Regions from separate parts of the Rhizobium sp. GR12 genome, predicted to be linked through region 3. Evidence: riboswitches for the same ligand, from Rfam matches in the RefSeq annotation. Region 3 holds a riboswitch; each other region holds the start of a gene.
What was found. Region 3 has a riboswitch for cobalamin ahead of QSK43_RS12930 (DUF1636 family protein). Riboswitches for the same ligand answer to the same signal wherever they lie in the genome.

Region 1 (4,596 bases), on a different contig from region 3:
CTGGTCGACACCCGCACCGATCGAAAACAGGACTTCGAGATTACGATACCGGGCGATGTCCTGCGGCACGGTCCAGGTGATGAGGTAACGGACCGCGTCCGGATCGACACTGGAAGCATCCATCGAAAACGGCAGATCAGGCAGGTCGGCGGCCAGAGCCTGCCGGAAGATTTCGCCGCGCTTTGCGTCGGAGTTGAAGAGAAACGTCATCTGAAATCCATATTTCCCGAAGGTTTAGACCGTGCAACGGCTGGCGAGTGTTTCCAGCATCGACTGGCAGGCCGAAAGTTCGCCTGCCGTTATGAATTCGTCCGGTTTGTGGGCGCGGCCGATATCCCCCGGCCCGCAGATGATGGCATCGATGCCCGCAGCCTGAAAAAGCCCCGCTTCCGTGCCGTAGCTGACGGCCGCCAGACACGCCGTGCCGGTCAGTTCCTCCAGAAGCAGAACGAGTGGAGTGTCGGCTGGCAAGGAAAGCGCCGGATAATCGCTCATCGGCGTCCATTGGATATCGACGCCCTTTGCGGCAAGCGCCTCGACGCTGTCGCGAACCGGCTGGAGCAGGGCGAGCGGCGATACGCCGGAAATCGCCCGCGCTTCCAGCTCGATAGCGGAGAAATCGGGGATGATATTGATCGCCTGACCACCCTTGACGGTGCCGATCTGCAGCGAGGAATAGGGCGGCTCGAAAGTGGCTTCGAACGGTCCCCGCATCAGCACATCCGCCGTCTCGACGGCCTTTGCCATGATGCCGGTCATCAGGTGGATGGCGTTCACCCCCTGGTCCGGGCGCGACGAATGGCCGGAGCGACCACGGATGGCGATGCGCGCGGCGGCCTTGCCCTTATGCGCCCGAACGGCCCGCATATTGCTCGGCTCACCGATGATCGCGCCCGCCGGCGGAGCGCACAGCTCCGGCAAGCGGGCGATCAGATGCGGCACGCCACGGCAGCCCGCCTCTTCGTCATAGGAAAAGGCGATATGCACGGGCCGTTTCAGCGCCAGGTGCGAAAATGCCGGTGCGGCGGCCAGAACAGTCGCCAGAAAGCCTTTCATATCGGTGGTTCCGCGCCCATAGAGACGGTCGTTTTCGGGCCGCAGCGAGAAGGGGTCGAAGGACCATTCCGGTTCTCCTGCGGGCACCACATCCATATGGCCGGACAGAATATAGCCGGCACGATCTGCCGGCCCGAAGGTTGCGAACAGATTGGCGCGATCACCTTCCGGCCCGGGAAGCAGGGAGACTTTGGCGCCGTGGCTATCCAGATAATCGGCGATCCATCCGGCAATGTCGCCATTGGCGGTTCCGACGACCGACGGGAAACCGACGAGACGCTCAAGGATTTCGATTGCGTTCATGGCCGTCTCCGCTGACCGGATTGTCATCGCGCAAGCTTAGAGTGGCCTGCGGCGTTTATCTGCTGAAATGCGGAGGATTTCGGTAGATTGTTGTGACCTTCCAGTGCTTTCAGAAAATTCGTGCTGGTGTGACCGGCGACCTTCCTCAAAGTCGAATATCGCAATTGACGCCCCGCCACTTGCCCCTTATGTCAGAACGTGACGGTTCCTGAAGCCGAAAGGCAAAGGGATTAATAGGGAACATGGTGCGGGTGATTTTAATCGCCCAATGCCGTGGCTGCCCCCGCAACTGTAAGCGGATTGCCGTTCATCCTCGTGACGCCGCAAAGCGTCATGCCACTGTGTCCTTCGGGATGCGGGAAGGCAGATGAACGGCGCATATTCGTGAGCCAGGAGACCTGCCGTCATAATATGAACCATCGTTACGGGCGGGGATGCCCGGAAGAGGAGCTGATTATGACCTTTCCGTCTGCGGAAACGTATTCCGTGTCCCGTTCTCCATCTCCACACATGCCGCCGCTTTGTCGCCACGCGTTTTGACGCGCCTCTGCGGATCACGCCACGTATTCTGACTGGAGAACATATGTTCCATTTCAAACACCTGCCGGTTTCCGTCGGTCTTCTGGCCGTTGCACTCTCGGCCCTGCCTGCCGGAGCCGCTCATGCTGCCGAAACCGTTTATCCGCTGACGATCAAAAGCTGCGGCCACGAGATCACCTTCAAGCAGGCGCCCGCCCGCACCGTTTCCGTCGGCCAGAGCACGACCGAGGTTCTTTATCTGCTCGGCGTCGCCGACAAGGTGGTGGGCACGGCGCTGTGGATCGGCCCGGTTCTGAAGGGTTACGAGGACGCCAACGCCAAGGTGGAGCGGCTGGCCGACAATGATCCGAGCTTCGAGGCGGTGGTCGGCAAGAGGCCGGACCTCGTGACGACGCAGTTCCAGTGGCAGATCGGCCCCGAAGGCGTTGTCGGAACGCCGGCGCAATTCGCCGAACTCGGTATTCCCGTCTATACGTCGCCTGCCGATTGCATGGGCAAGGACAATTCCGGTGGGGGTGACGGCGTGCGCAAATCCGTCTTCACAATGGATCTGATCTACCAGGAAATCCGCGACCTCGCCCAGATATTCAACGTTCAGGATCGCGGCGAGGAAGTCGTCGCCGACCTGAAGAAACGCGAGGAAGCCGCCCGCGCCAAGATCGCCTCGGCGAATGGCAAGCTTTCGGCCGTCTTCTGGTTCTCCAGCGCTGAACTCGATATCGATCCTTACGTGGCGGGGCGCAATGGCGCGCCCGGCTACATCATGTCCGCGCTCGGGTTGAAGAATGTCATCGAAAGCGATGAGGAATGGCCGACCGTCGGCTGGGAAACCATCGCCAAGGCCAATCCATCGGTGATCGTTGCCGGCAAGATGGACCGTCGCCGTTTCCCCGCCGATGATGTTGCCGTCAAGCTTAAGTTTCTCGCCACCGATCCGGTTGCCAGCATCATGCCCGCCGTCAAGGAGGCTCATGTCTTCGAAATGGACGCACAGGCGATGAACCCGACGATCCGCACGATCGAAGGCATTGAGACGCTGGCCGAGGCGATTTCCACCGCCGGCTTCGCCAAGTGAACGGTTTTTCCGTCCATCTCGGTCGGGCGGGTCTGGCTTTTGCCGCACTCGCCCTGCTGCTCGTCGCGCTGATGGCCGGTGCGGCCATCGGCGAGACCGCCATTCCTTTCGATGTGGTGGCAAAAACCATCGCCAATCGTGTGTTTCATGCGGGTTATCCGCTGGAGCCGCTCGATGAGGGCATCGTCTGGAGTTACCGCCTCAGCCGCGCCGTTGTCGCCGCCTGCTGCGGCGCATCGCTGGCGCTGGCCGGTGCTGTGCTGCAATCGCTTTTGCGCAATCCACTCGCCGATCCCTATATTCTCGGCATTTCCGCAGGCGCCTCCACCGGCGCAGTCGCCGTGGCGCTTCTGGGCTTCGGCGCAGGGTTTCTGACGATGCCGGCGGGCGCCCTGATCGGGGCTTTCGTTGCGTTTTCGCTGGTCAGCCTTCTGGCGGTGCGGGCAGGGCACGGCAACAGCGCCATCATTCTGGCGGGGGTGGCTGGTTCGCAGCTGTTCAACGCCATGACGTCGTTCGTCGTTACCAAATCCGCCAATGCCGAACAGGCGCGGGGCATCATGTTCTGGCTTCTGGGCAATCTTTCGGGCGTGCGCTGGCCGGATGTCTGGCTGGCCCTGCCGGTCAGTCTTGCAGGGCTTGCGGTGTGTCTCTGGTATGCCCGTGCGCTCGATGCCTTCGCTTTTGGCGGGCAGGCGGCGGCGTCGCTCGGCATCCCGGTGCGCTGGGTCTATGCGGTGCTGATCTCGGTTTCGGCGATCATGACGGCGGTCATGGTGTCGCTGGTCGGCTCCATCGGCTTCGTTGGCCTCGTCATTCCGCATGCGGCGCGCATCTTCGTTGGCGTTCGCCACGGCATGCTGCTGCCGGTGACGGCCCTCACAGGTGCGGTTTTCATGATCGTGGCGGATATTTTGTCGCGCATCGTCATTCCGGGCCAGGTTTTGCCGATCGGTGTCATCACCGCTTTGGTCGGCGCGCCCGCCTTCGCCTTCATTCTCGGGCAGAAAAGAGGCCGGTCATGAGATTGTCCGCCCATGATCTGCATTTCCATGCCGGCACTCTCGACATCGTGCGCGGGGTTTCGCTGGAGGTCGCCTCCGGTGAATTTCTCGGCATCATCGGGCCGAACGGTTCCGGCAAAAGCACGCTGCTTTCCATGCTGGCCGGCATTCGCAAGCCGCGCCGGGGTCATGTCACGCTTGGTGAGGAGCCGCTTGTCTCATTCGGGCGGCGGGAACTTGCCCGCAGGCTCGCCTTCGTGGAGCAGCAGGCTGAAACCACTGAGCGCATCACCGCCCGGCAGGCCGTGGAACTCGGGCGCACGCCCTATCTCGGCCCGCTGTCCGCCTGGTCGCCAAAAGACGATGCCATCGTCGATGCCGCGCTCGAAAATGTTGACATGGCGGACAAGGCGGATCGCAACTGGCACCACCTTTCAGGCGGCGAACGCCAACGCCTGCACATTGCCCGGGCGCTGGCGCAGCAGCCGCACATCCTGCTGCTGGACGAGCCGACCAACCACCTCGATATCGGCCATCAGATCGGCCTGCTCGATCTGGTGCGCCGGCAGGGCTTGACCGTTGTGGCGGCGCTGCACGATCTCAATCATGCCGCCATGT
Region 2 (4,596 bases), on a different contig from region 3:
CTCGGCATGTGGCAGATCGTTTTGGCGACCAATTTCCTCTATTCGGCCAACGAGACGATCCGCGGACAGGACATCGCTCAGCAGGCGCCCATCCTGCAATTCTTCGGCAATAATATCCGTATCGGCAGCGCCGTCTTCACCTATGGCGTTATCGCCATGGTTCTGCTGGTTGCCCTGCTTTGGTATGTGCTCAACCGCACCGCCTGGGGCCGCCATCTTTATGCGGTGGGTGACGATCCCGATGCTGCCGAACTAGCCGGCGTCAACGTCAAGCGTATGCTGACGACGGTTTACACGCTTTCCGGCCTTATCTGCGCCTTCGCCGGCTGGGCCCTCATCGGCCGCATTGGCTCGGTATCACCGACTGCCGGCCAATTTGCCAATATCGAATCCATCACCGCAGTGGTCATCGGCGGCCTGTCGCTGTTCGGTGGACGCGGTTCCATCATGGGCATGATCTTCGGCGCCCTGATCGTTGGTGTCTTTTCGCTGGGCCTCAGGCTTATCGGGACAGACCCGCAATGGACCTATCTGTTGATCGGCGTCCTTATCATCTTGGCTGTCGCAATCGACCAGTGGATCAGAAAGGTAGCAGGCTGATGACAAAAGAACCTATCCTCACAGCACGCAATCTCGTCAAACGCTACGGTCGCGTGACTGCACTCGACAATACCGACTTCGACCTTTATCCGGGCGAAATCCTCGCCGTCATCGGTGATAACGGTGCTGGAAAATCCACTCTCATCAAGGCGATTTCCGGTGCGGTGACACCCGATGAGGGCGAGATCAGGCTGGAGGGCCAGACCGTGCAGTTCCGCTCGCCCATCGAGGCGCGCAAGGCGGGCATCGAGACTGTCTATCAGAATCTCGCGCTGTCTCCCGCATTGTCCATAGCCGACAATATGTTTCTCGGCCGTGAAATCCGCAAACCCGGCATTCAGGGCAGCCTGTTCCGGGCGCTGGACCGCCCGGCCATGGAAAAATTCGCCCGCGAGAAGCTGTCGGAACTCGGCCTGATGACGATCCAGAACATCAATCAGGCGGTGGAAACTCTCTCCGGCGGTCAGCGCCAGGGTGTCGCGGTGGCGCGTGCGGCTGCTTTCGGTTCCAAGGTCGTCATTCTTGACGAGCCGACGGCGGCACTCGGCGTCAAGGAAAGCCGCCGCGTTCTCGAGCTTATTCTGGATGTGCGCTCGCGCGGTCTGCCGATCGTTCTGATCTCGCATAACATGCCGCATGTTTTCGAGGTTGCGGACCGCATCCATATCCACCGGCTGGGCAAGCGTCTTTGCGTCATCAATCCGAAGGACTACACCATGTCCGACGCCGTCGCCTTTATGACCGGCGCCAAGGAAGCGCCAAAGGAAACGCTCGCCGCATGACGCTGAAGCTTGAAACGATCGCCGAAGATGTTCTTCGGCGGGCGCAGGATAAATCCCGTTTCATCATTGCCATTGCCGGTCCCCCTGGGGCCGGCAAATCCACACTGGCGGATGCCCTGTGCGATGCCCTCGTGACGCGGGGCGAGGCGGCAGCTATCCTGCCAATGGACGGCTTCCATATGGACAATGGCATTCTCGAGGAGCGGGGGCTTTTGCCGCGAAAGGGCGCGCCCGAAACCTTCGACGTGCGCGGTTTCCTCGATATCGTCTCCGCCGTCCGTGAGGGCGGGCAGGAGGTTCTCGTCCCGGTTTTCGACCGCTCCCGCGAAATAGCCATTGCCTCTGCCCGCGCCATCGCGCCGGAGACACGCTTCATTCTTGCCGAAGGCAACTATCTGCTGCTGAACGAGGCGCCGTGGACAAAGCTCTCCGCCAGCTTTGATCTCACCATTCTCGTGGGTCCATCCGTCGCGGTGCTCGAGGAACGCCTGTTGAAAAGATGGCAGGGCTATGGTCTCGATACGACTGAGATCCATGCCAAACTTTTCGAAAACGATCTTCCCAATGGAAAACGGGTGATCGAGAACTCCCGGCCCGCCGATATTCACATCGATATCTGGGAATAAGCCAACCTTCCGCAGCGGCGGCCAGCATTTTCCGTTAAGCCTTTGTTGACCATGTGTTGAATCTTTTTGATCCACAGGTAGGGCTTTCGTATGTCTATTTATTGACGAAAAAAAATCCTCATATACTATATGTGGTGTTCAAGGTTCTTCCGATTCGCAAGAGTTGGGAGCTAAGATGGGAATTCGGTGCGCAACGCCATCATGGCGGAGTAATGCCGAGACTGCCCCCGCAACTGTAAGCGGTGAGCATCGTTCCAATTTGGGTCACTGGAGCCGAAAGCTGCGGGAAGGCCGGAATAGATGTTGTGACCCGCAAGTCAGGAGACCTGCCTTGAGCGAAAACGTCCACGGGCGGGGTGTCCGGAAGGAAGGTGTATGACGCAAATGAATTGCGTGCGCCCTTTTCTGCCCCTCCAGAACAAGCTTCGGGGTGAAGTCATGCCAGTGCATTTTTTGAGTTCCTGCGCTCGTCGGCGTAGAGAGTGAGCCTATGCGGCTGGAGCCGCACGCCTTTTCTGAATGACAGAACACCATCGCCACCCGATTGCGATTGCAATCGGCAATGTGAAGCCGTGTCCGAAATCGGCTTCGAAAGAGGAAACAATGACCATTACCGTTTACAGCAAACCCGCCTGCGTCCAGTGCACCGCAACCTACCGCGCGCTCGACCGTATCGGTGTCAGCTACGAGATCATCGATATCTCCGAAGATGCGGACGCGCTCGATCACGTTCGAGGCCTTGGTTACATGCAGGTTCCCGTGGTCGTTGCCGGCGAACGCCATTGGGCGGGTTTCCGGCCGGACATGATCGGCTCGATCAGCTGAGGAGGCAGCGCTATGGGGCTGATCGTCTATTATTCCAGCCGGTCTGAAAACACTCATCGCTTCCTTCAGAAACTGGGGCAGCGATTGCTTCGCCTGCCGCTCGGCACGGGGGAAGACATCCCTCATGTGTCGGAGCCCTATGTGCTCGTCACCCCCACCTATGGCGGGGGCGGCACAAAAGGTGCGGTACCGAAGCCGGTCATCCGGTTTTTGAACGAGCCCTCGAACCGAAATCTCATTCGCGGCGTCATCGCGGCGGGAAATACGAATTTTGGCGCAGCTTTCGCATCTGCCGGAGATATCGTGTCGCGTAAATGCGCGGTGCCGTTTCTCTATCGCTTCGAGCTTCTCGGCACGGAGGAAGATGTCGCCAACGTCAACCATGGATTGGAACGATTTTGGACACGCTGACCTCGAATGCCGCGCGCAACAAGGATGTCAAACAGCAGGCATCCGTCCCCCAGAAATCCCTGGACGTGGGCATGGACTATCACGCGCTGAACGCGATGCTGAACCTCTATGACGCTGAGGGGAAAATCCAGCTCGACAAGGACCGCCTTGCGGCGCGGCAATATTTCCTCCAGCACGTCAACCAGAATACCGTCTTTTTCCATAACCTTCGGGAAAAGCTCGATTATCTGGTGACCGAGGGATATTATGAGCGCGACGTTCTGGATCAGTATTCCTTTAATTTCGTCCGCGACCTTTACGACGAGGCCTATGCCAGAAAGTTTCGCTTTCCGACCTTTCTCGGCGCCTTCAAATATTACACCTCCTATACGCTGAAGACGTTCGACGGAAAGCGCTATCTGGAGCGTTACGAGGACCGCGTCTGCATGGTGGCGCTGGCTCTGGCGCGTGGCGATGAGCAGCTTGCCCGCGATCTGGTTGATGAGATCATCTCCGGCCGCTTCCAGCCGGCGACCCCGACCTTTCTCAACGCCGGTAAAAAGAGCCGCGGTGAACTGGTCTCGTGTTTTCTGTTGCGTGTGGAAGACAATATGGAAAGCATCGGCCGGTCCATCAATTCGGCCTTGCAGCTTTCCAAGCGTGGCGGTGGCGTGGCGCTGTCGCTGACTAATATTCGCGAAGCCGGAGCCCCGATCAAGCATATCGAAAACCAGTCTTCCGGCGTCATCCCTGTCATGAAGTTGCTGGAAGACAGCTTTTCCTACGCCAACCAGTTGGGCGCGCGCCAAGGTGCCGGCGCGGTCTATCTGCATGCCCACCATCCGGATATCATGCGTTTCCTTGATACGAAGCGGGAAAACGCCGATGAAAAAATCCGCATCAAGACCCTGTCGCTTGGCGTGGTGATCCCTGACATCACCTTCGAACTCGCCAGGAACAACGAGGATATGTACCTGTTTTCACCCTATGATGTGGAGCGGGTCTATGGCGTGCCGCTTACCGAGATTTCGGTCAGCGAAAAATATCAGGAAATGGTCGCCGACAGCCGCATTCGCAAGAAGAAGATGAAGGCGCGCGAGTTCTTTCAGGTGATCGCCGAAATCCAGTTCGAAAGCGGTTATCCCTACATCATGTTCGAAGATACGGTGAACCGCGCCAATCCGATCGCCGGCCGTATCAGCATGAGCAATCTCTGCTCGGAAATCCTGCAGGTCAGCGAGGCGAGCGAGTTCAATGCCGATCTCTCCTACAGCCATATGGGCAAGGATATTTCCTGCAATCTCGGTTCGCTCAATATAGCCGCAGCGATGGATTCGGCCGATTTCGGCAAGACGATCGAAACCTCCATCCGG
Region 3 (4,596 bases):
GACTGAGCGGCGGTCTTTTCGTGGTCGCCGCGTTTTTCGTGAAGGGCGCATCGCCGCGCGGAGCCATTGCCGCGATACGTCGGGATGCGTATCATCATCGCTCCCCCAATGCCGGCTGGCCAGAGGCGGCTCTAGCCGGTGCCCTCGGTTTCGCGCTTGCCGGGCCGCGCTCCTATGGCGGGCAGATGATCGAGGCGCGCTTCATGGGCGAAGGGGGAAGATCGGCGTTGATTGCCGGAGATATTCGCACGGCGCTCCGGCTGGCGCGGATTGCGGACCTGTTGTTGATCGGCCTGTTCGGGTTGCTGGCGATGCTTATCGCGCTATAGAAAGCAGCCTGTCGAGGTCGAGATGGTTCTCCATATGCGCTGCGAGGCGGTCAAGAACGGCGTCCACCTGGGCATCGTAGTTCAGTTCCGTGCCTTGCCCGCCAAGCCGCTCCAACCATGCACTGCGCTGGCGGTCATCCGCGAAAAGACCGTGGATATAGGTGCCGAAGATGCGGCCATCAGGCGAGATAGTTCCGTCTGCGTGTCCGTCGATGGTCGAAAAAGGAATGCCGTCCACCGTGCTTTTGGTTTCTCCGACATGCATTTCATAGCCGGATAAAGGAATTCCGTCGAAACTTCTACCCTGCACGGAAACAAGCCTCTTATCGCCGGTCAAAACCGTCGTCACATCCAGCAGGCCAAGCCCATCGACCGTCGCTGGCGGCCCTTCGATGCCGTCAGGATCGGCAACGGTTTTCCCCAGCATCTGGTATCCACCGCAGAGGCCGAGAACGTAGCCGCCGCGTCTCACATGCGCCTTGATATCGATGTCGAGACCGGCATTTTTCAGCACGGCGAGATCGGCGATGGTGGATTTCGAACCGCAAAGTAGAACCAGTCTGCAATCGGCGGGAATGGTCTCGCCCGGCCGCACGCGGATCAGCTCCACATCCGGCTCCATGTCGAGGGGATCGAGATCGTCGAAATTGGAAATATGCGGCAGGATCGGCACGGCAATGCGGATCTTCGCGCCAGACTTTTGTTGTGCCGGGCCGGAAAGCCCGAGAGCATCCTCTGCCGGCAGTTTCGCGGCATCGGAAAAATGCGGCAGAAGCCCGATGGAGGCCCAGCCCGTCTTTTCCGCAATCATCCGCATGCCCTCCGAAAACAGCGCAGGATCGCCGCGAAAGCGGTTGACGATGAAACCTTCTATCATCGCGGCATCGTCGGGATCGAGCACGGTCTTGGTGCCGACGAGGCTGGCGATGACGCCGCCACGGTCGATGTCGCCGATCAGGATTACGGGCGCGCCGGCTGCGCGGGCGAAACCCATATTGGCGATGTCGTTGGCGCGCAGGTTGATTTCGGAAGCACTGCCCGCCCCTTCCACCAACACCAGATCGGCCTGTTTTTTCAGGTATTCGAAGCTTTCCAGCACGCGCGGCATCAGTCCGGCCTTCATGTGCTGGTAATCGGCAGCTTTCGCGTTGCAGAGAATTTTCCCCTGAACCACCACCTGAGCGCCGGTTTCGCTCTGCGGCTTCAGGAGCACAGGGTTCATATGAACCGAGAGCGGCACGCCCGCTGCCCGCGCCTGTAGCGCCTGCGCCCGGCCAATCTCGCCGCCATCGGCGGTGACGGCTGCATTGTTCGACATGTTCTGCGGCTTGAACGGCATGACGGACAGGCCACGCCTGACGAAAGCGCGGGCGAGGCCGGCCACCATCAGCGATTTGCCGACATCCGAGCCGGTCCCCTGAAACATCAGCACGCGTGCAGTCATGTCAGAATTCTATCCCCGCCTGCGCTTTCACGCCCGCCTTGAAGTGATGTTTGACGAGGGTCATTTCGGTCACCATGTCGGCAGCGTCGATCATCGGTTGCTTGGCGTTGCGGCCGGTGACGATGACATGCAGATCGGGCCGACGGCTGGAGAGCGTTTCGACGACCTCTTCCAGTGGCAGGTAATCGTAGCGCAGCGCGATGTTCAATTCATCGAGGATCAACAGGCCGATCGTCTCGTCGGCCATCAGGGTTTTGGCTTCTTCCCAGGCCTTTGCGGCTGCCGCGACATCGCGTGTCAGATCCTGCGTGTCCCAGGTGAAACCCTCACCCATGGTACGCCATTCCACCTTGTCGCCAAACAGGGTCAGAGCCTGTTGTTCGCCGGTCGACCATGCGCCCTTGATGAATTGCACCACGCCGACCCGCCGCCCGGTGCCGAGCATGCGCAAAGCGAGGCCGAAAGCGGCCGTGGATTTGCCTTTGCCGGGGCCGGTATTGATCATCAGCAGACCTTTTTCGATGGTCTTTTCCGCAACTTCGGCATCCTGGGCCGTCTTGCGATTGACCATTTTCTGCCGGTGGCGTTCGGCTTCGCTCTCGCTGATATCGCGTGTCATCGCGTTTTCCTTCTCGTCCAGCGGCATGGGGACCGGATGCCCCGCCATTCGGAGCGGCGACTATACCCAATTTGCCGAACCCGGCAATGCGCAAGCCGGAGGGCCGCAGCATTGACCCCCACGCCCGTTCAGCCTAAGGGTAGAAGGACTGACGGTCTTTTCCCGGCAACGGGAAAAGCTAAGAGGGAACACGGTTCCGCCCGATACCGGGTCATTCCGTGGCTGCCCCCGCAACTGTAAGCGGTATGCCCGCACTGTGAGCCACTGGATCAACAGAAAGATCCGGGAAGGTGGTGCAGGGTGTTTTAAAGCCGCAAGCCAGGAGACCTGCCGTTTCAGGAAAAAACGTCTGCCGGGCGGGGTGCTCCGGTCAGTCGGTCGAATTGACTGATGGCTACGCCTTTCAGCGTGCCGTTTTCGACATCCGCACCCCGATGAGTTTTTAAAGGCGCGGAAAGCGAAACGGTTTGGATATTACAGCGGCATCTTCTTTTCCGAACGGCAAGGCGGAGGGCGAAACGGCTCTCGGCGTGGTGGTTTTTATCTGCCGAAGCTGTCGCGACGACACCGATCCCGATGCGGACCCGCGCCCTGGCTCCATCCTTGCCGAAGCCGCCATTGTGAAGGCGCAACAATCCGGCATCGATGTTCGCTCCGTCAATTGCCTTGCCAATTGCAAACGCGGCCTCAGCGCCGTGTTGCGCGGTGCCGACGGCTGGTCCTACATCTTTGGCGGGCTGACGCCCGGCGATGCGGAAGACCTGCTGACCGGCGCGCGAATGCTGGCCGCTTCCCCCGATGGACTGATGCCCTGGCGCGGCCGCCCCGACACATTGAAGCGCGGCATGGTGGCGCGCATTCCCCCATTCGATTTTACCGAGGAGAGATCATGAGCACCGTTCTGGACCGCGTTCCCTGCACCATCGTCACCGGCTTTCTGGGGGCTGGAAAAACCACGCTGCTGCGCGGCCTTCTCGAAAAGCTTGATGGTAAGCGGCTGGCCATCATCGTCAACGAATTCGGCGATATCGGCATCGATGGCGACATCCTCAAGGGCTGCGGCATCGAAAGCTGCCCGGAGGAAAATATCGTCGAACTGGCCAATGGCTGCATCTGCTGCACGGTGGCCGATGATTTCCAGCCCGCGATCGAACAGATCCTCAGCCGCCAGCCGAGGGTGGAGCATATCCTCATCGAGACCTCCGGCCTCGCGCTGCCGAAGCCGCTGGTGCAGGCCTTCCAGTGGCCCGCAATCAAGAGCCGCGTGACGGTAGACGCCGTTGTGGCCGTTGTGGATGGCGCTGCCCTTGCCGAGGGTCAGGTGGCGCATGACATGGAAGCACTCGCCGCCCAGCGCGCAAACGATGAAGCGCTCGATCACGACGATCCGGTCGAGGAGGTTTTCGAAGACCAGATCGCCTGCGCCGACCTCATCGTCCTGACCAAGGCCGATCTTCTGGACAGCGCCGGTCTGGAAAAGGCGAAGGCTCATATTCTCGAGCATCTGCCAAGGGCGGCAAAGATCGTCGTCGCCTCGAACGGCGCAATCGACCCCGCCGTACTGATCGGCCTCGGCCTTGCGGTGGAAGAGGATATCGAAAACCGCCGCACCCACCATGATGGCGAGCTTGACCACGAACACGACGATTTCGACAGCTTCGTTATCGATCTGCCGGCTGTGGCCGATCCGGAAGCGTTGGCGGCCCGCATTGCCGAGACGGCGGCTGCGGAAAACGTGCTTCGCATCAAGGGTTTCGTTGAGGTCTCCACTAAACCGATGCGTTTGCAGGTGCAGGCTGTTGGCAGCCGGGTCAACCATTATTACGACCGTCCGTGGGCGGTTGGCGAAGAGCGCCGCAGCCGTCTCGTCGTTATCGGCGAAAAGGGCCTCAATCGCGAAAAGATCGAACAGATGCTGGCCGCCTGACAAGATGCACATCCTCGCCACCACATCCTCGTCTCTGGACGATCTGATCGAGCCGGTTGATCTCAACCAGCCCCGATCGGATGTGGTGATGCTGTCTTTTTCGGCGAGCGATATTGCAGGGCTGGAACTGGTTTGGCGGCAGGCGGGAGGTGCGCTTCCCACCCTGTCCGCCGCTAATCTGTCCGAGCTTCGGCACCCCATGTCGGTCGATCTGTGGATCGAAAAAACGGCGGAACATGCCCGCGTCATCCTTATCCGGATTCTTGGTGGAGCGGAG
Region 4 (4,596 bases), on a different contig from region 3:
CTCAAACCCGCTTACGGTCCGATCTGGATGCAGGGGCTGGTGATGGGCGCGATGGTGGCGGTTACGCAGTTTACGGTCTATGGCGCGCTGGCGCTGACGGCCGACAAGAGCCGGGCATGGCTCGTTTCCTCGCCTGCCGCCACGATCTTCATCGGCCGCGCCGCCGGTTTCATGCTGATTGCCGCAGCCCTGCTGACACTCTTTGAAGCCCTGTCCTGGAGCGGCGGGCGATGAAATGGATCAGGTCCCGCCGCTCCAGGTTTCTGTTTCAGCATCGGACGATCCGAAAACCGCGCACACTTTTCGGTCCGATGCCCTAGACTTCTGTTTTCACGAAGGAATTCACCGCAATGTGACTTCTTTTCGCCATGCGGAAAGGGCATCCTCGCGCCGTTGCATCTAGCGTCCGGTGTGCCTGCCGGAATCAAGGAGAGAGTGTATGAAACTGAAAACCATCGCGGCGGCCATGCTTTTCGGCTGTCTTTGCGCCGGAGCGGTCTACGCTGCCGGCGAAGTCGAAAAGCGTGAAGGCATGATGAAGCAGATCGGGGGCTCCATGGGTGCGCTCGCCGCCATCTCCAAGGGTGAAAAGCCTTACGACGCCGATGTCGTCAAGGCTGCCGTCACGACCATCAGCACCAATGCCAAGGCTTTCCCCGACCAGTTCCCGCCCGGCAGCGAGACTGGCAGTGCTGCGGCCCCCGCCATCTGGGAAAATTTCGAGGACTTCAAGGCCAAGGCCGCCAAGCTCGGCACGGATGCGGATACGGTTCTCGCCGGTCTCCCTGCCGATCAGGCCGGTGTCGCCACCGCCATGAAGGCGCTGGGAGCCGATTGCGGCGCCTGCCACCAGACCTATCGTCTAAAGAAATAATGTGTCGGAAGACCGCTTTCGAGCGGTCTTTTCCCGGTCGCGGGTAGGCCGTGAACCGCTCCCGCGTCATCCTCGCCCCTGAGGCGAGGATTCATAAGCCGTCGAATTGTGGATCCTCGGGTCAGGCCCGAGGAAGACGTCCAGCAAGCGGGAGGGCTATCGATAATCTCGACCGCCTTCGGGCGGCCAAACATGCTCGGTCGGGCAAAAGGGGAGAGGGGTCATGTCTTCCATCTGGACGAAGCTTGCGGGCGGGATCGCGGTTGCGGCCATTGCGGGTTACGGAATTTTCGCGTGGGTCACTGCCCCTCAGCGGCTGGCGCCCAGCCATTGGGTCAGCCTTGGCGAGCCGGATCTGGCCAATGGCGAAACGTTGTTCTGGGCGGGCGGCTGCGCAAGCTGCCATGCGGCGCCCGATGCCAAGGGCGATGCGCTTTTGACGCTTTCGGGCGGGCAGGCGCTGAAAAGCCCCTTCGGCACCTTCCATGTACCCAATATTTCCTCCGATCCGCAGCATGGCATCGGCGGCTGGACGCTGGCGGAATTCGGCGATGCCATGACGCGCGGTGTCGGCAGGAACGGCGAACATCTTTATCCCTCCTTTCCCTATGCCTCTTATGCCCGCATGACACAGAAGGATATCAACGACCTCTACGGTTATCTGCGGGTTCTGCCCGCCAGCCCGAACGACGCGCCGGATCATGATCTGCCGTTCCCATTCAATATGCGGATCGCGCTGGGCGGCTGGAAATTCCTCTATTTCGATACGTCCGCGCCGCCCCGCGTCGAGCTTGCGAATGCCAATGCCGAATTGCTGCGCGGCCAATATCTGGTGGAAGGACCGGGCCACTGCGGCGAATGCCACACGCCGCGCAACGCGCTCGGCGGTTTTCTGGAAGGAAAATGGCTGGCCGGCGGCCCCAACCCGGAAGGCGAAGGCCGCATTCCCGATATCACGCCCGGCTCCGAAAGCATCGGAGCATGGGCGGCGGCCGATATTGCCAGCTATCTGGAAACCGGCTTCACCCCGGAATTCGACAGCGTCGGCGGCTCCATGGTCAAGGTGCAGCAGAACATGGCGCATCTGACCGCAGATGACCGGGATGCGATTGCCGCCTATCTGAAGGCCATTCCACCGCGGTAGATTTGGGGTCGAAGACACGACGACCCGTCATGCCGGACTTGATCCGGCATCCAGCCACGGCGCGTCTGCGCCGTGAGAAGAGTCTTTCGCGATCAAGGACTTGATCGCGCTGGACCCCGGATCTAGTCCGGGGTGACGGAGGTGGAGGCGACGGCGCGCAGTTCGAACGAGAGCCCGCCATTGACTCCCGCACCCACCCGTCGGATAACAATCCTGTGATGGTTCCTTCCGGGCGTTCCGGAAGGTGAAAAGGGAACACGATAGGGAGACATCCTCATTCGTGGCTGCCCCCGCAACTGTGAGCGGAGAGCCTGAAACGAAATGCCACTGGTAAGCCATCTCGCCGGAAACCGAGGTTTCCGATTGGGGCGAGGGTGATGCCGGGAAGGTGTTTCAGGTTTTGACCCGTAAGCCAGGAGACCTGCCATCACGGAAATGTCCATGCCGGCGGGGTGTCCGGAAGAGCGGAATTTCAGGGTGACCAGGCACAAGCTGCCTCCCTGTGTCAGTCTCGTTATCCCCGTGGTGAAGTGTATCGCATGCGGCTGCGCGGCTTTTTCGCCGTTCTGCCGCATCTAAAGGCGCGGGGTCGCGCCGCAGGAGGGGTCACCATGTCCATCAACCAGAATACGGCGAATGCCGCCGTTTCAGCAAAAACGGGCAGCTTCGCGCAATCGCTGACGGCGATCGTGCTTGGCCTGTTCGTCGTCGGTTTTGTCGGCTTTTCGCATGTGGAAGCCGTTCACAATGCCGCGCATGACACACGTCATGCCAATGCTTTCCCTTGCCATTGAGGGGTGAAGCATGTCGTTTTTTCGTAATATCGTTTTCACCGCCATTCTCGTCGGCATCGTTGGCGGTTTCGCCGTCTCCGCCATGCAGGCTTTCGGCACCACGCCGCTGATCCTGAAGGCGGAAACCTATGAAAATGCCGGCGGCGAAGCGCCCCACAGCCATGATGCTCCGGCCACGACCGGCGCTGCGGTTCCCGCGCACGAACATAATGAGGAAGCCTGGTCCCCGGCCGATGGCTTCGAGCGCACCGCCTATACGTTGGCCGCCAATATCCTGACCGCCATCGGTTATGCGCTGGTGCTGACGGGCCTCATCTCGCTGCGCGGCACCAATGCCGGCTGGCGCGAAGGTCTTTTGTGGGGTGTCGCCGGTTTTGCCGCCGTCATGCTCGCACCGATGATCGGCCTGCCGCCGGAATTGCCGGGCAGCCCGGCCGCAGCGCTTGAGGCGCGGCAGATCTGGTGGCTCTCGACGGTTGCCGCAACCGCGGGCGGCATCGCGCTGATCTCGTTCCGACGCGAACCCTGGGCAATCGTGCTGGCGCTGGTGCTGATCGTTGCTCCACATGTGGTGGGTGCGCCGCTGCCGCCGGAAGGCGAACATGCGCTGGCACCGCTGCCGCTGGAGCGCCAGTTCATCGTTGCCGCCACCGTGACCAGCTTTGTTTTCTGGGCTCTGCTCGGAACACTGAGCGCATTTTTCCTGAAACGCTTCCAGTCGGCTTGAGACTATGCAGGACGCAGCCGAATGGAGTGACGAACTCGATGCGCTGCGTTTTGCCGTTCCCGGTCACGGCGCTTTCTGCGCCGTGCACCGCCTTGCCTTCAAGGCAGTCCTCGGCGCCAGCCCCGAACGGGAAACGGCGCTTGCTTTTTTCCACGATCATGAGGCCGCTTTTACGGCCGCAGCGCTTGCCAAGATAAAACGCGCGGGCCTGCCCGCCGGTCGCAGCCTGCATTTGAACAGCCGCGATATCCGCCGGGCGATTGCGGGCGAGGGCGGTGAGGCCGCCGCCCGTGTCTGCCGTGTGCTTGATAGAGGGTAATACCTGGTGAACTTTCTTCCGTCATGCCGGCCTTGGGCCGGTATCCAGCCGAAGCGCGTCTGCGCGGCGAAAAGAGTCTTCTCAGCCCAAAGACTTGGGCTGGCTGGATACCGGCTCAAGGCCGGCATGACGGAGGGAAGGTCCGCAAACCATCCAGCCCATTGCGCCTCACCGATGTTCCGCCGCAAAAGTTCCAAGTTCCGCCTCGGCTTCCGGACCAAAGAGGCCGAGGTTTTTCAGAATTTCCACAGCGAAACTGACCGGCGCACTGCCGGCCGCCGTGACGATGCCGCCATCGCTGACCGCCTTTGGCTGATCGCGATAAAGCCCTTCACCGCGATAGGCCGGATAGGCCTTGTGTGACGCAAGCGAATTGCCGGTATGCGCCACATCGTTGAGGACGCCCGTGCCCGCAAGCGCGCTTGCTGCCGCGCAGATGCCGGCAACCAGCCGATCCCTGTCGCGAAACCGATGCACCAGACCGTCAAGATCGACAGCCGTCCCCTTTTCCCAGCTCATACCGCCAGGAATGACGAGCGCATCGATGTTATCAGGATCAAGCGCATCATAGGATGTGTCGGGCGTAACATCGAGCCCACCCATCGAAATCACGGGTCGTCCGTCCGGGGTGGCGTAAACGATCTCGACGCCGAGATAGCCGCGCGCCGCCGCAGCAAGCAGCGCCGGTTCCCAGTCCGCAAAATCCTGCGCGAGCGCAATGGCGATCCGTGTCATGTC

Region 1: linked by a shared signal. The riboswitch ahead of QSK43_RS15965 (ABC transporter substrate-binding protein) and the one ahead of QSK43_RS12930 (DUF1636 family protein) in region 3 are both predicted to bind cobalamin.
Region 2: linked by a shared signal. The riboswitch ahead of nrdH (glutaredoxin-like protein NrdH) and the one ahead of QSK43_RS12930 (DUF1636 family protein) in region 3 are both predicted to bind cobalamin.
Region 4: linked by a shared signal. The riboswitch ahead of QSK43_RS25905 (CbtB domain-containing protein) and the one ahead of QSK43_RS12930 (DUF1636 family protein) in region 3 are both predicted to bind cobalamin.

What each region holds. Positions count from the first base shown of each region.
Region 1 is NZ_JASXTH010000008.1:229,756-234,351, reverse strand. It holds gene QSK43_RS15975 (2-hydroxyacid dehydrogenase) at 1-210, opposite strand, end outside; gene argE (acetylornithine deacetylase) at 235-1,359, opposite strand; cobalamin riboswitch at 1,545-1,779, shown strand; partial or broken gene QSK43_RS15965 (ABC transporter substrate-binding protein) at 2,021-2,974, shown strand; gene QSK43_RS15960 (FecCD family ABC transporter permease) at 2,971-3,999, shown strand; gene QSK43_RS15955 (ABC transporter ATP-binding protein) at 3,996-4,596, shown strand, end outside.
Region 2 is NZ_JASXTH010000001.1:592,183-596,778, reverse strand. It holds gene QSK43_RS02905 (ABC transporter permease) at 1-600, shown strand, start outside; gene QSK43_RS02900 (ATP-binding cassette domain-containing protein) at 600-1,382, shown strand; gene QSK43_RS02895 (nucleoside triphosphate hydrolase) at 1,379-2,008, shown strand; cobalamin riboswitch at 2,133-2,356, shown strand; gene nrdH (glutaredoxin-like protein NrdH) at 2,612-2,833, shown strand; gene nrdI (class Ib ribonucleoside-diphosphate reductase assembly flavoprotein NrdI) at 2,846-3,244, shown strand; gene nrdE (class 1b ribonucleoside-diphosphate reductase subunit alpha) at 3,232-4,596, shown strand, end outside.
Region 3 is NZ_JASXTH010000006.1:288,396-292,991, reverse strand. It holds gene cbiB (adenosylcobinamide-phosphate synthase CbiB) at 1-329, shown strand, start outside; gene QSK43_RS12940 (cobyric acid synthase) at 316-1,773, opposite strand; gene cobO (cob(I)yrinic acid a,c-diamide adenosyltransferase) at 1,775-2,392, opposite strand; cobalamin riboswitch at 2,531-2,741, shown strand; gene QSK43_RS12930 (DUF1636 family protein) at 2,860-3,285, shown strand; gene cobW (cobalamin biosynthesis protein CobW) at 3,282-4,319, shown strand; gene cobN (cobaltochelatase subunit CobN) at 4,324-4,596, shown strand, end outside.
Region 4 is NZ_JASXTH010000023.1:3,883-8,478, reverse strand. It holds gene QSK43_RS25920 (LysE family translocator) at 1-234, shown strand, start outside; gene QSK43_RS25915 (c-type cytochrome) at 440-874, shown strand; gene QSK43_RS25910 (c-type cytochrome) at 1,098-2,018, shown strand; cobalamin riboswitch at 2,221-2,461, shown strand; gene QSK43_RS25905 (CbtB domain-containing protein) at 2,630-2,812, shown strand; gene QSK43_RS25900 (CbtA family protein) at 2,823-3,539, shown strand; gene QSK43_RS25895 (hypothetical protein) at 3,544-3,858, shown strand; gene QSK43_RS25890 (type 1 glutamine amidotransferase family protein) at 4,027-4,593, opposite strand; gene QSK43_RS25885 (hypothetical protein) at 4,592-4,596, shown strand, end outside.